2 linked regions of the Kutzneria chonburiensis genome follow. The protein of the gene in region 1 interacts with the protein of each later gene in a pairwise test. Links are inferred from orthologs where the notes say so. Each region holds a gene or a part of one and is shown in the gene's direction. Other genes may lie near its edges. The genes, in order: rsfS and M3Q35_RS34625.

Region 1 (9,552 bases):
GCCGCCGACACCGTCAGCGTGTAGATGATGCCGGAGCCGGGGAGCTCGGTGAGCTTCTCGGCCAGCCAGCCCAGCCGCGTCGCCGGGTTGGGCAGCGCGACGACGGCCAGGCGCAGGCTTTCGCGGTCCAGCGGGCCGCGCAGCACCAACGTCTCGTTGCCGCCGATGCCCAGCTGATCGGCGACGTCCCGGACGACACGGTCGTTCGCCGTCGCGGTCGTGGCCAGCACCGGCACACCTGCCGGCAATTCACCCAGAAGTGTGCGGAGCCGTCGGTAGTCGGGGCGGAAGTCGTGGCCCCAGTCGGAGATGCAGTGCGCCTCGTCGACCACGAGCAGCCCGGCGCTCGCGGTCAGACTCGGCAGCACGTTGTCCCGGAAGTCCGGGTTGTTCAACCGTTCCGGGCTCACCAGCAGCACGTCCACGTCGCCACCGGTCACGGCGTCCTGGACCTCCTGCCACTCGCCCAGGTTGGCGGAGTTGATGGTCGCCGCGCGCACCCCCGCGCGGGCCGCCGCCTCCACCTGGTTGCGCATCAGGGCCAGCAGCGGCGACACGATCACCGTCGGCCCCTCGCCGAGCGACCGCAACAACGCCGTGGCGATGAAATACACCGCTGACTTGCCCCAGCCCGTGCGCTGCACGACCAGCGCACGGCGGCGCTGCGAGACCAGTGCGCTGATCGCCGTCCACTGGTCGTCACGGAGTCTCGCCTCCGGCCCCGCAAGGGATCGGAGGTGTTCCTCTGCCTGCTCGCGCAAGGCCTGGTCGTCCATGAGCACATGCCTACACCACGAATCTGACAGTCCCGGGGCGGCCCGAGGTCAGAGCCCATATTTCGGTGCGAGCGAGATTGTTCTACAATTCCACAATGACCGACGACCTGCGGGAACAGGTTCACGAGGCGGCCAAGCGCGCCCGAGTCGCCGCCAAGGTGCTGGCCACGGCCAACACCCAGCGCAAGAACGCCGTGCTGCTGGCGATGGCCGACGCCCTCGAGGCCAACGCCGCCGACATCATGGCCGCCAACGAGCGCGACCTCGACACCGGCCGTCAGGCCGACATCGGCGACGCACTGCTGGACCGCCTCGCGCTCAACGAGAAGCGGATCGCCGGCATCGCCGACGGCCTGCGCTCGGTCGCCGGTCTGCCGGACCCGATCGGCGACGTCCGCCGCGGCTCCACCCTGCCCAACGGCCTGGAACTGCGCCAGGTCCAGGTCCCGCTCGGCGTGGTCGGCATCGTCTACGAGGCCCGCCCGAACGTCACGGTCGACGCCGCCGGCCTCACGCTCAAGGCCGGCAACGCGGTGCTGCTCCGCGGCTCCTCCAGCGCCGAGCAGTCCAACATCGCGCTGGTCGACGTGCTGCGCGAAGTGTTGGCGGACAACGACTTCCCGGCCGACACCGTGCAGCTGCTGCCGTGCCACGACCGGGCGTCGGTGCAGCACCTGATCACCGCACGCGGCCTGGTCGACCTGGTCATCCCGCGCGGCGGCGCCGGCCTGATCTCGGTGGTCGTGCAGCAGGCGACCGTGCCGACGATCGAGACCGGCGTCGGCAACTGCCATGTGTACGTGGACCGGGCCGCCGACCTCGACATGGCGCACCGGATCCTGATCAACTCCAAGACCCGCCGGCCGAGCGTGTGCAACGCCGCCGAGACCGTCCTCGTGCACCAGGACGTCGCCGAGCAGTTCGTGCCGGAAGCGATCCGGCAGCTCACCATGCACGGCGTGACCGTGCACGGCGACAAGCGTGCCGGCGAGCTGGCCGAGGTCGTGCCGGCCGTCGACGCCGACTGGGACACCGAATACCTGTCGCTGGACATCGCCATGCGGATCGTCGACTCGCTGGACGAGGCCGTCGAGCACATCGGCCGGCACGGCAGCGGCCACACCGAGGCGATCGTCTCCGACGACGTGCGGGCGGCGCGGGACTTCGTGGCCCGGGTGGACGCCGCGGCGGTCATGGTCAACGCCGCGACCTCGTTCACCGACGGCGCCGAGATGGGCCTCGGCGCGGAGATCGGCATCTCCACGCAGAAGCTGCACGCCCGCGGCCCGATGGGGCTGGCCGAGCTGACGTCGACGAAATGGGTGGTGTGGGGCGACGGTCACGTCCGCGCCTCCTCCTGACACCGCCGGTACGTTCACGGGCGTGACTTCAGAAGCGCCCGAACATCGCCGACGCGACGCGGCCGCCACCAAGGCGGCCTTGCTGCGCGCTGCTCAGGAGCTGTTCACCGAGCGCGGCTACGAGCGGACGACCGTCCGCGACATCGCCGACCGTGCGGGCGTGAACCAGGCTCTGCTGTTCCGCTACTTCGGCAACAAGGAAGACCTCTTCCACGTCGTGCTGGCCACCGAGAGCCGGGTGCTGGTGACGGAGTCGCCGCCCGAGCAGGTGTTGGCCAAGACGCTCGCCCGGATGATGCGCGAGACCGACGCGGAGCACGAGAGCGTGTGGCTGGCCGCGCTGCGCTCCAGCGGGCACGACAGCGCCGCCGACGCCATTCGCAAGCAGCTCGGCCAGGACTACCTGCGGGTGCTGGGCTCGCTGACCGACGCCGAGGACGCGGATCTGCGGGTCGACCTGGTGCTGGCCTGGTTGGTGGGGCTGGGCATGCTGCGCTCCGTCGTGCGCAAGGAACCGCTGGTCAGCGGCGACCCGGAGGCTATCGCCCGGCTGATGCTGAAGGCCGTGTCCGTGCTGCTCGAACGGGTCGACACCGATCCAGTTGGTTGACGCCTGGTAACCAAGTGCCTATCGTCAGGGATGTAAGCGGAAGCTTACATACCAGTTCGGCTTTGGGGAGCTGACATGACGACTGTCGATCGCGGCGTGTGCCCGTATCCGTTCAGCGAGGCCAAGCGGCTTGACCTCGACCCGGAGTACGCGCGGCTGCGCGACAACGGCGAACTGGCCCGCGTGCGCATGCCCTACGGCGGCGAGGCCTGGATGGCCACCAGCTACGAGGACGTCAAGACGGTGCTGGGGGACCTGCGGTTCAGCCGCGCGGCCACCCTCGGCGTCGACGTCCCGCGGATGACGCCGCTGACACAGACCGACTCCACCCTGCTGACCATGGATCCGCCCGACCACAGCCGGCTGCGCAAGCTGGTGGCCAAGGCGTTCACCATGCGGCGCATCGAGATGCTGCGCCCGCGCGCCCAGGAGGTCGTCGACGGCCTGCTCGACGCCATCGAGGCCCAGGGCCCGCCGGCCGACCTGGTGGAGGGGCTCGCGCTGCCGCTGCCGATCACCATGATCTGCGAGCTGCTCGGCGTGCCGTACGAGGACCGTGACCGGTTCCGGGCCTGGTCGGACGCGGCGCTCGCGTTCAGCGCGTACACCCCGGAAGAGATCCAGGCCGGCCGCGACGGGCTGAAGGCGTACCTGGCCGACCTCGTCGCCAAGCACCGCGAGGAGCCGTCCGACTCCCTGCTCAGCGAGCTGGTCCGGGCCCGCGACGAGGACGACCGGCTCAGCGAGGCCGAGCTGGTCCAGTTCGGCGTCACGCTGCTGGTCGCCGGCCACGAGACCACGGCCAACCAGACCGGCAACTTCCTGTACACGCTGCTCAGCAAGCCGCAGCTGCTCAAGGAGCTGCGGGACGACCCCGACCTGCTGGAACCGGCGATCGAGGAGCTGCTGCGGGTGACGCCGCTGGGCGCGGCCGCCGGCTTCCCCCGCATCGCCACCGAGGACGTCGTGCTCAGCGGCACGCTGGTCAAGGCCGGCGAGGCCGTGATGACCCAGACCGCGTCGGCCAACCGCGACGCCCGGGTGTTCGACAACCCCGAGGAGATCGACTTCCACCGGGAGAACAACCCGCACGTCGCGTTCGGCCACGGCGTGCACCACTGCCTCGGCGCGCAGCTGGCTCGACTGGAACTCCAGGTCGCTGTGGGTACTGTGCTGCGGCGCTTCCCCGGCCTGCGGTTCGCGGTCCCGGTCGAGGAGGTGCCGTTCAAGACGGGCCGCCTGGTACGGGGCCTGCAGGCGCTGCCCGTCACCTGGTGATGCAGGATTGACGGGTTCCTGAACTGGCTGAGGAGGACACGGTGGCAGACGGCCGCTGGAATATCGCGATCGACTCGGGCACGTGCATCGGCTCCGGCGTGTGCGCCGGCACCTCGCCGAAGTACTTCACGCTCGACGGCGGCTACGGCACGCCGGTCGCCGACGAGGTCGACGCCGACGACGAGGTGATCACCGCCGCTGAGTCGTGCCCGATGGAGGCGATCCTGGTGCGCGAGGTCGGCACCGACAAGGTGGTCGCCCCGCTGGACTGAGGGGATGGGGGCGCCGGCTGCCGGCCGGCGTCCCCAGCCGCTCGGATAGCCGTTGCTCACACTTCGGCGCTGTCGCAGGCCGAACGGGTGACGGCTGCCTACGCTGGACCGTTATGACCGACAAGCGCCGGGTCGGGGTCATGGGCGGCACCTTCGACCCGATCCACCACGGCCACCTCGTCGCGGCCAGCGAGGTCCAGGCCAAGTTCGAGCTGGACGAAGTGATCTTCGTGCCGACCGGGCAGCCCTGGCAGAAATCCGGCCGCGGGGTCAGCCCGGCCGAGGACCGCTACCTGATGACCGTGATCGCGACGGCGTCCAACCCGCGCTTCTCGGTCAGCCGCGTGGACATCGACCGCGGCGGACCCACCTACACCGCCGACACGCTGGCCGACCTGGCCGATCGTTTCCCCGATGACGACTTGTTCTTCATCACGGGCGCGGACGCGCTGTCCCAGATCGTGTCCTGGAAGCGGGTCGACGAGCTGTTCACCCGGGCCCACTTCATCGGCGTCACCCGGCCGGGCTTCCGGCTGGACGGCCACCACCTGCCGGCCGGCTCGGTCAGCCTGATCGAAGTGCCGGCCATGGCGATCTCGTCCACGGCCTGCCGCGACCGTGTCTGCGCTGGTCAGCCCGTGTGGTACCTGGTGCCGGACGGGGTGGTGCAGTACATCTCCAAGCGCGGCCTCTACCAGTGCTGAAGACGGGAATCCCCCGATCCGGCGCCTGGATCGGGGGACCCGTACTCGTCAGTCCTGGCGCGCTATCGCGTACGCCCGACGGGACGAAGCGCGAGCGCGCCGAGAGACTTCCCGAGCATTCGCACACCTCCCTTCGGTTGGGCCACCCACTGCGGCCGTGTGCCCCTATCTGATCGTCTGGGCCGCGGCCTGGTCAACGGGTTTTTCCCCGGACGCGGGACGGTACCCTTGCCACTCATCCGCAAGTAAAGAACGCAAGGAGTGACGTGGCAGCCACCGACGAGGCACGACGGCTGGCGCTGGTGGCCGCACACGCGGCCGCCGACAAGAAGGCGCACGACATCAAGGTGCTGGACGTCTCCGCCCAGCTCGTGATCACGGACTGCTTCGTGATCGCGTCGGCGCCCAACGAGCGTCAGGTCGGCGCCATCGTGGACGCCGTCGAGGAGAAGATGCGGGAGGCCGGCACCAAGCCGGTGCGCCGCGAGGGGGCCCGCGAGGGTCGCTGGGTGCTGCTCGACTTCGTGGACGTCGTTGTGCACGTCCAGCACACCGAGGAGCGCGTCTTCTACGGCCTTGAGCGGCTGTGGAAGGACTGCCCGGAGATCCCGTTCGACGACGGGACCAGTGAGGACGGTTCATGACCCTGAGCAGAATCCTGCTGTGGCGGCACGGGCAGACCGAGCACAACGCCAGCGGCCACTGGCAGGGCCACCTGGACTCGCCGCTGACCGAGCGGGGCCGGGAGCAGGCGCGGGCCGCGGTGCCCGCGCTGCTGGCGTACGAGCCGCAGCTGGTGGTCGCCTCCGACCTGCGGCGGGCCACCGACACGGCGAAGATCCTGGTCGAGGCCAGTGGCCTGCCGCTGCGGCTGGACAAGCGGCTGCGGGAGACCGACATCGGGCACTGGCAGGGCCTGACGTCGGCCGAGGTGGACGCCCGCTACCCGGGCGGCATCAAGACCTGGCAGACCGACCCCACGTGGGCGCCGCCCGGCGGCGAGGCCCGGGTGGAGGTGGCGACACGGGCCCATGAGCTCGTCAACGAGCTGGACGAGGAGCAGTCCGGCACCGTGTTGCTGTGTGCGCACGGGGGCCTGATCACGGCACTGACCGCGCAGCTGCTGACCATGCCGGTGTCGATCTGGCCGCAGCTGGGCGGGCTGAGCAACTGCCACTGGGCGGTGCTGGCCCGACGGCCCGGCGGTGACGGCCGCTGGCGGCTGCTCACGTACAACGCCGGCGCGTGAACCTGCTCGTCGTCGGGGATTCGCTGTGCTTCCACGGCCCCGTCGGGCCGCTGGCCGCCGACGACCCACGGCTGTGGCACTCGGTGGCCGCGTCGTCGCTGGGGGGTTCCTCGGAGCTGATCGCCGGCTTCGGGTGGACCGCCCGCGACGCGTGGTGGGCGGTGACGGGGGATCCTCGGTTCTGGGCGGCGCTGGCCCGCGCCGACGTGTTGGTGCTGGCCGTGGGCGGCATGGACACGCTGCCGTCGCCGCTGCCGACGTATCTGCGTGAGGGGCTGCGGTTCCTACGCCCGGACGCGCTGCGGCGGCGCGTGCGGGCGGTGTACCTGGGCGCGCAGCCGTGGTTGTCCCGGCTTGGCGGTCCGGTGGCGTTGCCGGCGCACCTGACGGAGCGCTACCTGGACGACTGCGTGCGGGCCGTGCGGACGCTGCGGCCGGGGCTGCCCGTGGTGGGCATGGTGCCGCCCGTGCACCGCGCCGCCGTGTACGGCTACGTGCACAGCGGCCGGCCGGCGGGGGAGGCGGCCGTGCGCAGGTGGGCGTTGCGGCACGAGGTGCCGCTGCTGGACCTGCCGTCGCTGATTGGTGAGCACGTGCGTGGCGGGCACGGCAATCCCGACGGCATCCACTGGGGATTCGACGCACATCGGGCCGTGGGCCAGGCCATGGCGGACACGGTCCGCCACCTGGACCCCGTCAACCCGTAGGCTGGGCGGCCGTGTCCGTCGCCGTCGTCACCGACTCCACCGCGTACCTGCCGGAAGGCTTCGCCGAGCGGCGCTCGGTGCGGGTGATCCCGCTGCACGTGCTGGTCGACGGGGTCGGGCGGCTGGACGGCGTCGACTTCGGGCCGGTCGAGCTCGCGGGGGCCCTCGGCGAACGGCGGACCGTCACCACGTCGAGGGCCAATCCCGCCGAGCTCGCCGCCGAGTACCGCAAGGCGTTGGAGGACGGCGCCGAGGCCGTCGTCGCCGTGCACCTGTCGGGGGAGCTGTCCGGGACGTGGAACGCCGCGTGGATGGCGGCCGAGGAAGTCGGGCCGGATCGGGTGCGGATCGTCGACTCGCGGTCCACCGCGATGGGGCTCGGATTCGCCGCGTTGGCGGCCGCGGATGCTGCTGCCGCCGGGGCGTCGCCGGCCGAGGTTGAGCGGGCCGCCACGCGCGTGGCCGCCCGGGCTCGGACGTTTTTTTCCGTTGAGACGCTTGAGTATCTGCGTCGTGGCGGCCGTATCGGCACGACCGCCGCATTGGTCGGGACCGCGCTGTCGGTGAAGCCCCTTCTGCACGTCGAGGACGGCCGCATCGTGCCGCTGGAGAAGGTCCGCACCACCAGCCGCGCCATCGCCCGTCTCGTCGACCTCGCCGCCAATGCCGCCGGCCGCGGCCCGGTCGAGCTGGCCGTGCACCACCTGGCCGCTCCCGAACGGGCCGCGGAACTCGCCGCCAAGCTGGAGTCCCGCCTGCCCAACTCGCCCGGCTGCCTGATCTCCGAGGTGGGGGCGGTGATCGGCGCCCACACCGGTCCCGGGGTGCTGGGCGTGGTCGTCGTCCCGGGCGGCCTGAACCTCCCGGCCTGACCCCCAACCCACCAGAATGGCACACCCCGCCACCGCCTGACCCCAGCCAAGCCCACCTGTCCACAGCCCCCGACTTGTCCACATCTGGATCTTCACCAGCGCCGCCCCCACCCCGCCCCGCCCTAGCGTCGACGCCGTGCTCGATCGACTGCGCCCAGGCGCCACCGACCACACGGCCCAGGTACGCAAACGCCTGACCGAGGTGTTCGGCGACGCCGTGCCCGAACCGCAGGACGCGCCCGACAGTGACACGGCCGCAGGGCGGGCGGGTCCGTTGGTCGAGCGCTGGTTGCCCGGAGGCGCCCGGGTCCGCCGACCCCGAACGGCGGTACTCGCCCTCGCCGGCGCGGCGCTGATCGCCGCGTTGGCCGCTGCCCTGGGCATGTGGCTGAGCCGGCCCGTGCTGGAACAGCCACCGCACCTGCCCGCCCCCGCGACCCCAACCGCCGCGCACAGCGCGGGGTGGGCAGGCCGGGCCCGTCGCCCGGGCCGTTGGTCGTCAGCGTCGTCGGCAAGGTCGCCCGGCCAGGACTGGTCACGGTGCCCGACGGCTCCCGGGTCGCCGACGCACTGCGTGCCGCCGGCGGCTCACTGCCCGACGCTGACCTGTCCCAACTCAACCTGGCCCGCAAGCTGTCCGACGGCGAACAGGTCGCCGTCGGTGTGCCGCAGCCCCAGGCGGTTCCGGGGCAACCGCCCGGCAAGGTCAACCTCAACACGGCCACCGAGACCGAGCTGGAGACGCTGCCTGGCGTCGGACCCTCGATGGCGCAACGGATTCTCCAGTGGCGGACCAAGAACGGCCGCTTCCAGTCGGTCGACCAGCTCCGCGAGGTCGACGGTATCGGCGCCACCAGATTCGACCACCTGAAGGACTTGGTGCAGACATGACCACTACTCGGATCTTCCGTCGACACGCCGCGGTGTTCGCCCTGCCGGTCGCTCTCCTGTGCGGGCACCAGTTCTGGTGGTCGCTCGTCGTCGCCGTGGTGGCGCTCGGGATCGAGCTCGTCCGGTTCCTCCGATCGCCACTGTTCATGCGGATCCGGATCGAGCCGGCGGTCCGCGATGACTGACACCCGGATGGTGCCGGTCGCCCTGGTGGTGTGGGCGGTCGCCACGGTTGGCCTGGCGTGGGGCTGGCAGTTCAGCTGGCTACTCGGCTTTCTCGCTGCGGGCACGGCCTTGCTGGTGGCCTTCCGGTCGCTGCGCTGGCGTCCGCAGGCGGTGCTCGTGATCACCCTCGGCGCGTTGGCAACCTGTTGGATCGCAACGGTGATTCATGCATCGGCGACGAATCCGCTGCGGCAGGACGCGGAGCGGGGCACCGTCGTCACGCTGCGGGTCGAGGTGTCGGAGCGGCCGAAACCCCTTCGTACGCAAGGATTCGGCAGCCGGCAGGGCGGCGCGGACCGCGTCCTGGTCCCGGCCGGCGATGTCATGGTGCTGGCGCAGGCCGGCGACTGGGCCAACCTGCTGCCGGGCCAGTGGCTCACCGTCACCGGCCGGGCCGCCCCATCCCGCGGCGGCGACCTCACTGTCGCGGTCGTGCAGGCCAGGGGATCGCCGGCCGACGTGTCGCCGGCTCCGCCTTGGCAGAAGGTCGCGGCCGCACTGCGAAACGGACTGCGGCGAGCATCGGAGGTGTTGCCGGACGAGCAGGCGGGCCTGGTGCCTGGGCTGGTCGTCGGTGACACGGCGAACCTGTCGCCGCGGGTGTCCG
Region 2 (9,775 bases), 1.9 Mb from region 1 along the record:
GCATGAGAATCGGGAAGCGCAGTGTGTTGCCGTCGATCCTCAACAGCTGACCGCCGAGGTGCTCCGCCTCGATCGAGCGGGCCGGCTCGGTGGCCAGCAGCTCGTCGACCACGGCGCGGTATCGCCCCACCCGGAGCCACTGCGTGATCATGCGCCGGCTGACCAACAGCACCGCCACCGTCGCGAGGCCGGTGCTCACCGGGAGACCGGTGAACAGACAGAGCAGCGCGAGGAAGACCAAGCCCGACCAGGCCCGTGCAAGCCGGTCGCTGTGCTCACGCAGCAGCCGCAGACTCCGCCGCACGTCGGGGTCCCGACCGGCCGGCCGGCCCGTCGGCGGCTGCCAGACGGCAGTCCTCACCCTTGCCACCAATCCCCCTCGGCTGACGCGCTGATTCCTATCAGGGGTGCACTCGCCCGGCCTAACGGCTTCATCCGACTGTGACCTGCGGGAACGGACCGGGGCAAGTGAAGGTCGGTGAAACTGTCGGGGGGTGCCCATATGGTCATTGGCATGGACGTGGAAGCAGTGCTGGCGCAGGCGCCGGACCGCCAGGTGGCGACCGGGGCCAGCAAGCTGGCGGCGCCGGCGAAGTGGCCGGAGCTGGGCCGCGACGACGCCGCGCTGTGGGGGCTGTGCCAGGGCAGCGGCAAGAGCCCGTATCAGGTCTGCGTCGACCTCACGGACCGGGCGACGAAGTGCTCGTGCCCGTCGCGCAAGTTCCCGTGCAAGCACGCGGTGGCCCTACAGTTGTTGCACGTCAACGGTTCCACCCAGGAAGGCAATCAGCCGGAGTGGGTCGGCAACTGGCTGCGGGCCCGGCACACACGGGCCACGGCGGAACGCAAGCCGGCGCAGCCGGGCAAGCGGCGCGAGGAGTCGGTACGGGCGGGCATCGCCGGCCTCACGGACTGGCTGACCGACCTGTCGGCCGGTGGCCTGCACACGTTGCCGTCGCGGGAACAGGCGTGGTGGCAAGGAATCATGGCCCGGATGGTGGATGCGCAGGCGCCCGGCATCGCCTCGGCGATCGGCGAGCTGCGGTCGGTGGTGGGGGCCAACCGCCCGCGCTGGTACGAGGAGGCGACCGACCACATCGGACGGCTCTACCTGCTCACACGCACCGATTTCTCCGACGCGGCAAGGGTTCGGCTCGGCTTCACCACCACGGAGCAAGAAGTGCGGGCCGGCGAGAGCTGGGCCGACGACTGGGTGGTCCTGCTCCGTATGGACAGCGACGACGGCAAGGTACGCACGGTGCGCCAGTGGGCATGGGGGCGTTCCCGCAAGCAGTGGGTGTACACGGCGCGGCACGCGGCCGGCGGCGCGATTCCCGTGCCGGCAATGACTCCTGGGGCGGAATTGACGGCGGTGATGCATCCCTATCCGGGCGGACTGCCGCGGCGGGTGGCGGTCGGCGAGATAACGCGGACCGGTCCGGCCGGCCCGATTCCGGTGGCGGACACGTGGGAGCAGGCGCTGGCGGCGGCCGAGCCGCTGCTGGCCGGCGACCCGTGGCTGCGGCTGGTTCCGTTGTGCGCCAAGGCAACGAAGCCGGCCAGGGACGACCGGTCGCTGTTCCTGGTCGACGTGGTCGACCGTGCCCTGCCGGTACGGGCGGGCGCGTCGCTGGCCCAGGCGCTGGCCCGAACCGGCGGCGCGCCGTTCGACGCGATGGGGCTGTGGGACGGGAATTCCCTTCAGCTGTGCGCAATCGCCGAGCCGGGGGCGTTCCCGGAGGTGGTGTCGTGAACATGGAGCAACGGTGGCAGGACACCGTGCAACAGCTGCTCGTCGGGACGCGCCGAGGCAACGTCGACCGGGACACGCTGCTGACCGACTGCGCGGCGCTGGGCGTGGCCCGGTTCGGCGCGCGGCTGCCGATGACGCCGGCCGATTTGACGCCAATTTCCCTTGCACCGCCGGAGAATGCGCAGCTGGCCGGTGATTCGGCGCGCACCGTGCTGGCCCAGGTTTTGGGCTGGGACGACGAAGCCCTGCTGACGGAGTGGTGCGCGGCGGCCAGCCGGGCCAAGGTCGTTGCGACGCATGCCCAGTTGCCGCAGTTGCTGGCGCTGGGCGGGGGGCGTCCGACGCTGCGACCGGCGATCCGGCTCGTGTTGGGGGCGCGCGGCCGGTGGCTGGCGCAGTTGAGCAAGGACTGGTCGTGGGCGATCGGCGTCGACGAGCAGGAGCCGTACGACCCGGATGCGCCGGCCGGCAGGCGGCTGACCGCGCTGCGGCTGTGGCGGCGGACCGACCAGGGGGCGGTCCGAGCACTGATCGCGGAGCGGTTCCCGGAAGAGCGCCGGGCGACCGATCGGCAGCTGCTGATCAACGCGCTCGAGGTCGGCCTGTCCATCGAGGACGAGCCGATCCTCGAGGCCGCGTTGGACGACCGGGCCGCCGGCGTGCACGACCTGGCGTTGCGGCTGCTGCGCAAGCTGCCGGGAACGGCGTTGGCGCAGCGGGCCGAGCGCCGGCTCTGGGACGGCCTGCGCGACGCCGACGTGATCCCGGACGGACGGTTCGAGCTGGAGCCGGACGAGGCCGAGAAGCGGGACCTGCTGCACGACGGCAACACCGAGATCGGCATCGCCGGCCGACTGCGCGCCGCCGCGGCGTCGGTGCCACCGGAGTTCTGGGAGCTGGACCAGGTGATGGCCAGCCCATGGGCCAAGCCGCTGCTGCAAGGCATCGCCGATGCGCTACCGCTGGCGGCCGACCCGGTGCCGTGGGCGCTGGCGGCGTCCGAGGTGCTGACCGGCATGGCGCTGCTGGACGCGATCGACTCGCTGCCGGCACGCACAGCCTCCGAAGTGCTGGTCGCCGTGTCGCACGACTGGAAGTACGACCTGCTCGACCACGGCTGCTCGCAACTGCCGGGGCCGTGGTCGGCCGGCACCACCGAGGCGCTGCTGGAACGCTTCGTCGTCGCCGTCACGCCCGGGTGGCGCACCGGGCGGCCGCCGCCCGTACTGCTGACCAGAGGCGATGTCGGCGTATTGACCGCGCAATGGCCACGGATCGCCGAACGCTGGCCGGAACACACCAACGAACAAGCCGTGCTGCACCTGCGCGTCCAACTGCGGGACGCGTTCGATCGAAAGGGCGATCAGTGACTTCCGAAACCGTGCTGCGGCCGTCTGCCGAGCAGCAGTACGCCGCCGAGCTGCAAGCGCTGGCGGCGGTTGACGACCGCCCGAAGCCGCCGATGTGGAAGCTGTCGCCGCAGGCCGTGGTCCGCTACGTGCTCGGCGGCGAGCTGCCCGACGGCACCGCCATCACCCCGAAGTACGTTGGCGACCGGCGGATCGTCGAGGTCGCCGTGGCCACGCTGGCCACCGACCGCGCGCTGCTGCTGGTCGGCGTGCCCGGCACCGCGAAGTCGTGGCTGTCCGAGCACCTGGCCGCGGCCGTCAGCGGCGACTCCACGCTCGTCGTGCAGGGCACGGCCGGCACGAGTGAGGAATCCGTCCGCTACGGCTGGAACTACGCCCGGCTGATCGCGGAAGGGCCGAGCGAGGCGGCGTTGGTGCCCAGCCCGGTGCTGCGGGCCATGAAGACCGGGGCCATCGCCCGGGTCGAGGAGCTCACCCGGATGCCGTCCGAGGTGCAGGACTCGCTGATCACCGTGCTTTCCGAGAAGGCATTGCCGGTGCCGGAGCTGAACTTCCAGGTTCAGGCCGTGCCCGGCTTCTCGATCATCGCCACGGCCAACGACCGGGACCGTGGCGTGAACCAGATGTCCTCGGCGCTGGCCCGCCGGTTCAACACCGTGGTGCTGCCCCCGCCGGCCAGCGAGGACGCCGAGGTGGAGATCGTCTCCAGCCGGGCCGCCCAGCTCGGGCGGGCGCTCCAGCTGCCGGCCGAGCCGCCGGCCCTGGAGGAGGTGCGCCGGGTGGTGCGGGTGTTCCGCGAGCTGCGCAATGGGTCCACGGTGGACGGTCGCACTCAGCTCAAGAAGCCGAGCGGCAGCCTGTCCACGGCCGAGGCGATCTCCGTGATCACCAGCGGCATGGCGCTCGCGGCGCACTTCGGTGACGGCAACCTCGGGGCCGACGAGCTGGCCTCCGGGCTGCTCGGCGCCGTGGTCAAGGACCGCGTGTCGGACACCGCCGCCTGGCAGGAATACCTGGAGGCCGTGGTCAAGGAGCGGCCGGAGTGGCGCGACCTGTACCGCGCCTGCCAGGACCACGACCTGGCCGGTTACGCCTGATGCCCAAGCTCCCCGACCGCGTCACGCTGCTCGGCATCCGCCACCACGGGCCGGGATCGGCGCGGATGGTGGCCGCCGCGCTGGCGGCCGTCGAGCCGGCGCTGGTGCTCGTGGAGGGGCCGCCGGAGGCCGACGGGCTGGTCGCGCACGTGAGCGGGCTGACCCCGCCGGTCGCGCTGCTGCTGCACGACGAGGCCGATCCGGCGACGGCCGCGTTCTGGCCGTTCGCCGGCTTCTCGCCGGAGTGGCAGGCGCTGCGCTGGGCCGACGAGAACGCCGTCCCGCTGCGGTTCTTCGACCTGGCCGCGGCGGCGACGCTGGGCGAGGACGACGAGCCGGACCGGGTGGCCATCGACCCGCTGGGTCTGCTGGCTGAGGCCGCCGGCTTCGACGACCCGGAACGCTGGTGGGAGGACGTCGTCGAGCACCACGCGGCGGCCGATCCGATCGGGCTGGCACAGGCCGTCGCCGAGGCAATGACCGCGCTGCGGGAGGAGTTCGCCGACCACGTCGGCCAGCGCACGTTGCGTCGCGAGGCGGCGATGCGGCAGGCGATCCGCAAGGGGCTCAAGGAGGTCGACGGCCCGATCGTGGTCGTCTGCGGTGCCTGGCACGTGCCGGCGCTGCTGGACCTGCCCACGGTGGGGGCGGATACCGCGCTGCTCAAAGGCCTGCCGAAGAAGAAGATCAGCGGCACCTGGGTGCCGTGGAGCCACGGCCGGCTGGCGAACGCCGCCGGGTACGGCGCCGGCATCGCCTCCCCCGGCTGGTACGCGCATCTGTGGGAGACCGCGGCCGCCGGCGACGCGGTGCCGCGCTGGTTCGCCCGCGCATGCCAGGTGTTGCGTGACGAAGATCTGCCGGCGTCCACGGCCAGCGCCGTCGAGGCCGTACGGCTGGCCGACGCGTTGGCGGCCATGCGAGGCCGGCCGTCGCCCGGGTTGGCCGAGGTCAGCGAGGCGACGCTGGCCGTGCTGTGCGGCGGTGACGACACGCCGCTGCGGATCGTGCACGAGAAGCTGGTGGTCGGCGAGGAACTGGGCATGGTCGGCGAGGGCGTGCCGCGCTCGCCGCTGGCCGCGGATCTCGAACGCCTGCAACGACGTCTGCGGCTGCCGGCGGCCGCGATCGAGAAGCAGTTCCGGCTCGACCTCCGTAAGGACATGGACCGCGAGCGGTCGAAGTTGTTGCGGCGCTTGAATGTGCTGGACGTGCCGTGGGGCGAGCACGACCACACCAACAGCACCGGCACCTTCGCCGAGGCGTGGCGGGTGCGCTGGGATCCGAGCCTCGCAGTCGCCGTGGCGGCCGCCGCGCGGCACGGCACGACCGTGGAAGCCGCAGCTGAGCAGGTTTTGCGTCAGCGCGCCGAGGACGCCGACCGTGTGGCCAAGGCCGCCACAGTGTTGGAGCAGTCGGTCTTCTGCGAGTCGCCGGCCGCCGTGGCCGCTGCCCGTCGAGCCCTCGACCGGTGCGCCGCCGCCGCGACCGACGCCGCCGAGTTGTTGCAGGCCTTGCCCTCCCTGGCCAGCACAGTGCGCTACGGCTCCGTACGCGGCACCGATCCCGAGCTGCTGCGATCCGCGCTGCACGGCCTGCTGGCCCGTGGCGCGGTCGGGCTGCCGTTGGCCTGCCGCAACGTGGACGACGACACCGCCGACCAGCTGGTGGCCGCCCTCGACGCCGCCCAGGACGCCGCCGGCCTGGCCGCCGACGACGATCACCGGGCGGTGTGGCGGGACGCGCTGATCCGGCTGGTCGGGCTGGCCGACGCACACGGTCTGCCGGCCGGTCGGGCGACTCGGCTGCTGTGGGAATCCGGCGACCTGGATACAGATTCCGTGGCCGCCCGACTGCATCGAGCGGTGTCCGCCCAGCTTTCCCGCGCAGAGTCTTCGACCTCCGGTGCGACGGCCTTCGTGGCCGGCTTCCTGCGCGGCTCGGCCGCACTGCTGGCCGCCGACGACCGGATGTTCGCGCTGATCGACACCTGGCTCACCGGCCTGTCGCCCGAGGCGTTCGCGGACGCGTTGCCGCTGCTACGGCGCGCGGTCGGCGACTTCAGCTCGGCCGAGCGCCGCACCCTCGGCGACCGCGTGATGGCCGGCGGCAGCCGGACCGTGGTGGTGCCAACCGGAGACTGGGACGAGGACCGGGCCGAGCGCCTGGCCGCCCACGTCCGCGACCTGATCGGAGCATCGGCGTGAGCGACGAACGGCAACGGCGGTGGCGGCTGCTGCTCGGCGGCGCGGCCGGTGAGATGGGCGGTCTGGGCGCGGACGATGAGCGTCGGGACGGGGCGCTGACCGCGCTCTACGGCGGCGGTGACGGTGGTAGCGGCGACGGCAAGCGCACTGCCGGCTTGGGCAACAGTAACCCGGTCCTGCACCGCTGGCTCGGCGACGTCCGCACGTACTTCCCGACCTCCGTGGTGCAGGTGATGCAGCGCGACGCCGTGGAGCGGCTCGGCCTGAACAAGCTGCTGCTGGAGCCGGAACTGCTGTCGACGGTCGAGCCGGACGTGCGACTGGTCGGCACGCTCGTCTCGCTGTCCAAGGCAATTCCCGCCCGTACCAGGGAAACCGCGCGGGCCGTCGTGCGCAAGGTGGTCGAGGAGGTCGAGCGCAAGCTGGCCGACCGGCTGCTGGCCGCCGTGCACGGGGCGATCGACCGGTCGCGGCGCACCCGTCGCCCTCGTCTGTCCGATGTGGACTGGGCCACGACCATCAGGGCCAACCTGAAGAACTACCAGCCGGCGCAGAAGACGGTGGTGGTCGGCGACCTGATCGGCCGTCAGCGGCGGTCGCGCACCGCCTCGCTGCGGGACGTGGTGCTGCTGGTCGACCAGTCCGGCTCGATGGCCGAGTCGGTGGTCTACTCCGCGGTGTTCGGCGCGGTGCTGGCCTCGATCCGCGCCGTGGACACCAAGCTGGTGGTGTTCGACACCGAGGTAGTCGACCTGACCGAGACCCTGGACGACCCGGTGGACGTGCTGTTCTCCACCCAGCTCGGCGGCGGCACCGACATCAACCGGGCCGTGGCCTACGGCCAGTCGCTGATCAAGCGGCCGGCCGACTCGGTGATGGTGCTGATCAGCGACCTGTTCGAGGGCGGCGTGGCCGGCGAGCTGCTGCGCCGGGTGCGGGAGCTGGTGGCCAGCGGTGTGACCGTGGTGGTGCTGCTGGCGCTGTCCGACAGCGGTGCGCCGGCCTACGACCACGAGCTGGCCGCGCGGCTGTCCGAACTGGGCGCGCCGGCCTTCGCCTGTACTCCGGACAGGTTCCCCGACCTGCTGGCGGCTGCGCTGCGGCGGGACGACGTGGCAGCCTGGGCGGAGGAAGCGGGCATGGCGGTCGGTAGATGACCTGGTCAGGGACACTCGAACGAGTCCTTCCCAAGACCGGCCGACAGAGGTTAGGGTGACCTAACTTGGAGGTGAGCGATGAGCCAGGCCACGTACCGGCCGCCGGCGCCCACCGCGGCGGAGCGGGCAAGGACGATCGCCGCGCGCGGGGGCCGGGCCGCGGTGCTGCCCGGGGCCGACGAGGCGTCGGCCCCGGCGTCCCGGACCGTGCCGATGCTGCACCACGTGCATGCGAACGGGGTCGCCACGTTCCTGTTCCGTGACAACGATCCGCTGGTCGGGCTGGCCGCGCAGGCCCCGCGCGGCGAGCTGACCGGCATGCTCGAACTGGCCGACACCGCGCCCGTGCCGCTGCGCGAGCCGGTGCGCGGTCTGCTCTGGATCACCGGTTGGCTGCGGGCTCTGGACGGCGAGGAGGCCCGGGCCGCCGTCCTCGAGGTCGTCGAGGCCAAGCCCGATCCGCGCCTGCTGGACGCCGGCCACGGCGCCACCGTGCTCCGGCTGACGCCGGCCTCGATGGTCGTCGCCGACGCCGAAGGCACCAGTTCGGTTCGGCCGAGCGAGTTCGGCGAGGCCCAGCCCGACCCGTTCCACCAGCAGGAAGATCAGTGGCTGCGGCACCTGGAGCTGTCCCACCGGGACGTCGTCGAGCTGCTCAGCCGACACCTGCCCGAGCACCTGCGCGGCGGCCACGTCCGCCCGCTCGGCCTGGACCGGCTCGGCCTGCGGCTGCGCGTGGAGGCCGTCGAAGGTGATCACGACGTCCGGATCGCCTTCGCGCACCCGGTCAGCACGCCCACGGAGCTGTCCGGCGAGCTGCGACGCCTGATGGGCTGCCCGTTCTTGACACAGGCCCAGCGGGGGTAACGGGTAGCGTCCGCCGGCATGGCGAGTGTTGTGCGCAGCTGGCTGGCCCCGGCGCGGGTCACGGACGCGATCACCGATCCGACGGAGCGGCGCGGCTACACCTGGGAACTGCTGATCGTCTTCAGCGCGACGCTGGGGCTTTCCGGGATCCGCAGCCTGATCTCGTTGCTCAACTCGCTGCTCCAAACCGCGCCGCTGAACAAGCAGAGCGTGGCGCTGAACGTCAAGCAGGCGTCGATCGACCTGCTGGACCTGCTGGCCCAGCTGGCCGGGATCCTGCAACTGCTGGCCTGGGGCGCACTCGGCGCGTACCTGCTGTGGCGGGCCGGCATCGGGCCGCGACTGGTCGGACTCGACCGGACCCGGCCGGGCAAGGACCTGCTGGCCGGCTGCGGCCTGGCCGCGCTGATCGGCATCCCCGGACTGGGGTTCTACTTCCTGACCAGGGCCATCGGCATCAACCTGAACGTGGTGCCGTCGGCGCTGGGCGACACCTGGTGGCGGGTGCCGGTGCTGATCCTGTCGGCCTTCGGCAACGCGTGGGCCGAGGAGTCGCTGGTCGTCGGCTACCTGATCACGCGGCTGCGCCGGTTCGGCTGGGGCGAGAACACCTCGCTGGTCACCGCGGCCGTGCTGCGCGGGTCGTACCACCTGTACCAGGGCTTCGGCGGCTTCCTCGGCAACATCGTGCTGGGGCTGGTGTTCGGCCGGGTGTGGCAGCGGTTCAACCGGCTGTGGGCGCTGGTGATCGCGCACACCATCCTCGACATCTTCTCCTTCGTCGGCTACGCCCTCCTGAAGGGTGTCATCCCCGGATTGTGACGACAACAGATCGCTGCTCGAATGGCACTTTTGTTTAACGAACCGTTGCTCAGAACGTCATTCTGTTTCTGAAATCGCCGTAATACCCGGTTGAGGGGCGACAAATCCACTGTCGCCTGGTTACCCTCGAAGCCGTGACCTCAGACATCAGTTCTGCCACGGACTCGCCCGCGCCGAGGGTCGACAGCGAGGTCGGGCCGCTGCGCACGGTGCTGCTGCACCGGCCCGGCCTGGAACTGAAGCGGCTGACCCCGCGCAACAACGACCAGCTGCTGTTCGACGGCATCCCCTGGGTCGGCCGGGCCCAGGAGGAGCACGACGCGTTCGCCGAGACGCTGCGCTCCCGCGGCGTCGAGGTGCTGCTGCTGGCCGACCTGCTGCGGACCTCGCTGGACGACCAGCGGGCCCGCGCCGCCGGCATCTACGCCGCCGTCGACGAGCGGCAGCTCGGCATCGACCTGGCCGACGCGCTGCGGTCGCACCTGACCACGCTCGGCCCGGA

The links.
Region 2: the proteins of rsfS (region 1) and M3Q35_RS34625 interact in binary tests that used the Escherichia coli proteins (3 or more experiments, as listed by UniProt). The link is inferred for Kutzneria chonburiensis from one-to-one orthologs.

Annotation. Positions count from the first base shown.
Region 1 is NZ_CP097263.1:9,456,873-9,466,424, forward strand. What follows is about bases 4,181-6,956. They hold rsfS (ribosome silencing factor), read left to right. Parts: upstream 4,181-5,267; coding sequence 5,268-5,645; downstream 5,646-6,956. Other genes in these bases: M3Q35_RS43915 (ferredoxin), read left to right, coding at 4,181-4,297; nadD (nicotinate-nucleotide adenylyltransferase), read left to right, coding at 4,411-5,001; M3Q35_RS43930 (histidine phosphatase family protein), read left to right, coding at 5,642-6,250; octT (diglucosylglycerate octanoyltransferase), read left to right, coding at 6,247-6,956. Outside these bases: M3Q35_RS43895 (RecQ family ATP-dependent DNA helicase), read right to left, coding at 1-776; M3Q35_RS43900 (glutamate-5-semialdehyde dehydrogenase), read left to right, coding at 872-2,137; M3Q35_RS43905 (TetR/AcrR family transcriptional regulator), read left to right, coding at 2,160-2,747; M3Q35_RS43910 (cytochrome P450), read left to right, coding at 2,823-4,025; more of M3Q35_RS43915, read left to right, coding at 4,067-4,180; more of octT, read left to right, coding at 6,957-6,957; M3Q35_RS43940 (DegV family protein), read left to right, coding at 6,969-7,829; M3Q35_RS43945 (ComEA family DNA-binding protein), read left to right, coding at 8,292-8,720; M3Q35_RS43950 (hypothetical protein), read left to right, coding at 8,717-8,905; M3Q35_RS43955 (DNA internalization-related competence protein ComEC/Rec2), read left to right, coding at 8,898-9,552. UniProt on the Escherichia coli protein: Functions as a ribosomal silencing factor. Interacts with ribosomal protein uL14 (rplN), blocking formation of intersubunit bridge B8.
Region 2 is NZ_CP097263.1:7,510,433-7,520,207, reverse strand. Bases 2,171-5,169 are described here. They hold M3Q35_RS34625 (ATP-binding protein), read left to right. Parts: upstream 2,171-3,119; coding sequence 3,120-4,220; downstream 4,221-5,169. Other genes in these bases: M3Q35_RS34620 (DUF5682 family protein), read left to right, coding at 4,220-5,169; M3Q35_RS34630 (DUF5691 domain-containing protein), read left to right, coding at 2,171-3,123. Outside these bases: M3Q35_RS34640 (hypothetical protein), read right to left, coding at 1-361; M3Q35_RS34635 (SWIM zinc finger family protein), read left to right, coding at 515-1,753; more of M3Q35_RS34630, read left to right, coding at 1,756-2,170; more of M3Q35_RS34620, read left to right, coding at 5,170-6,427; M3Q35_RS34615 (vWA domain-containing protein), read left to right, coding at 6,424-7,584; M3Q35_RS34610 (DUF2470 domain-containing protein), read left to right, coding at 7,663-8,451; M3Q35_RS34605 (CPBP family intramembrane glutamic endopeptidase), read left to right, coding at 8,470-9,273; M3Q35_RS34600 (arginine deiminase), read left to right, coding at 9,408-9,775.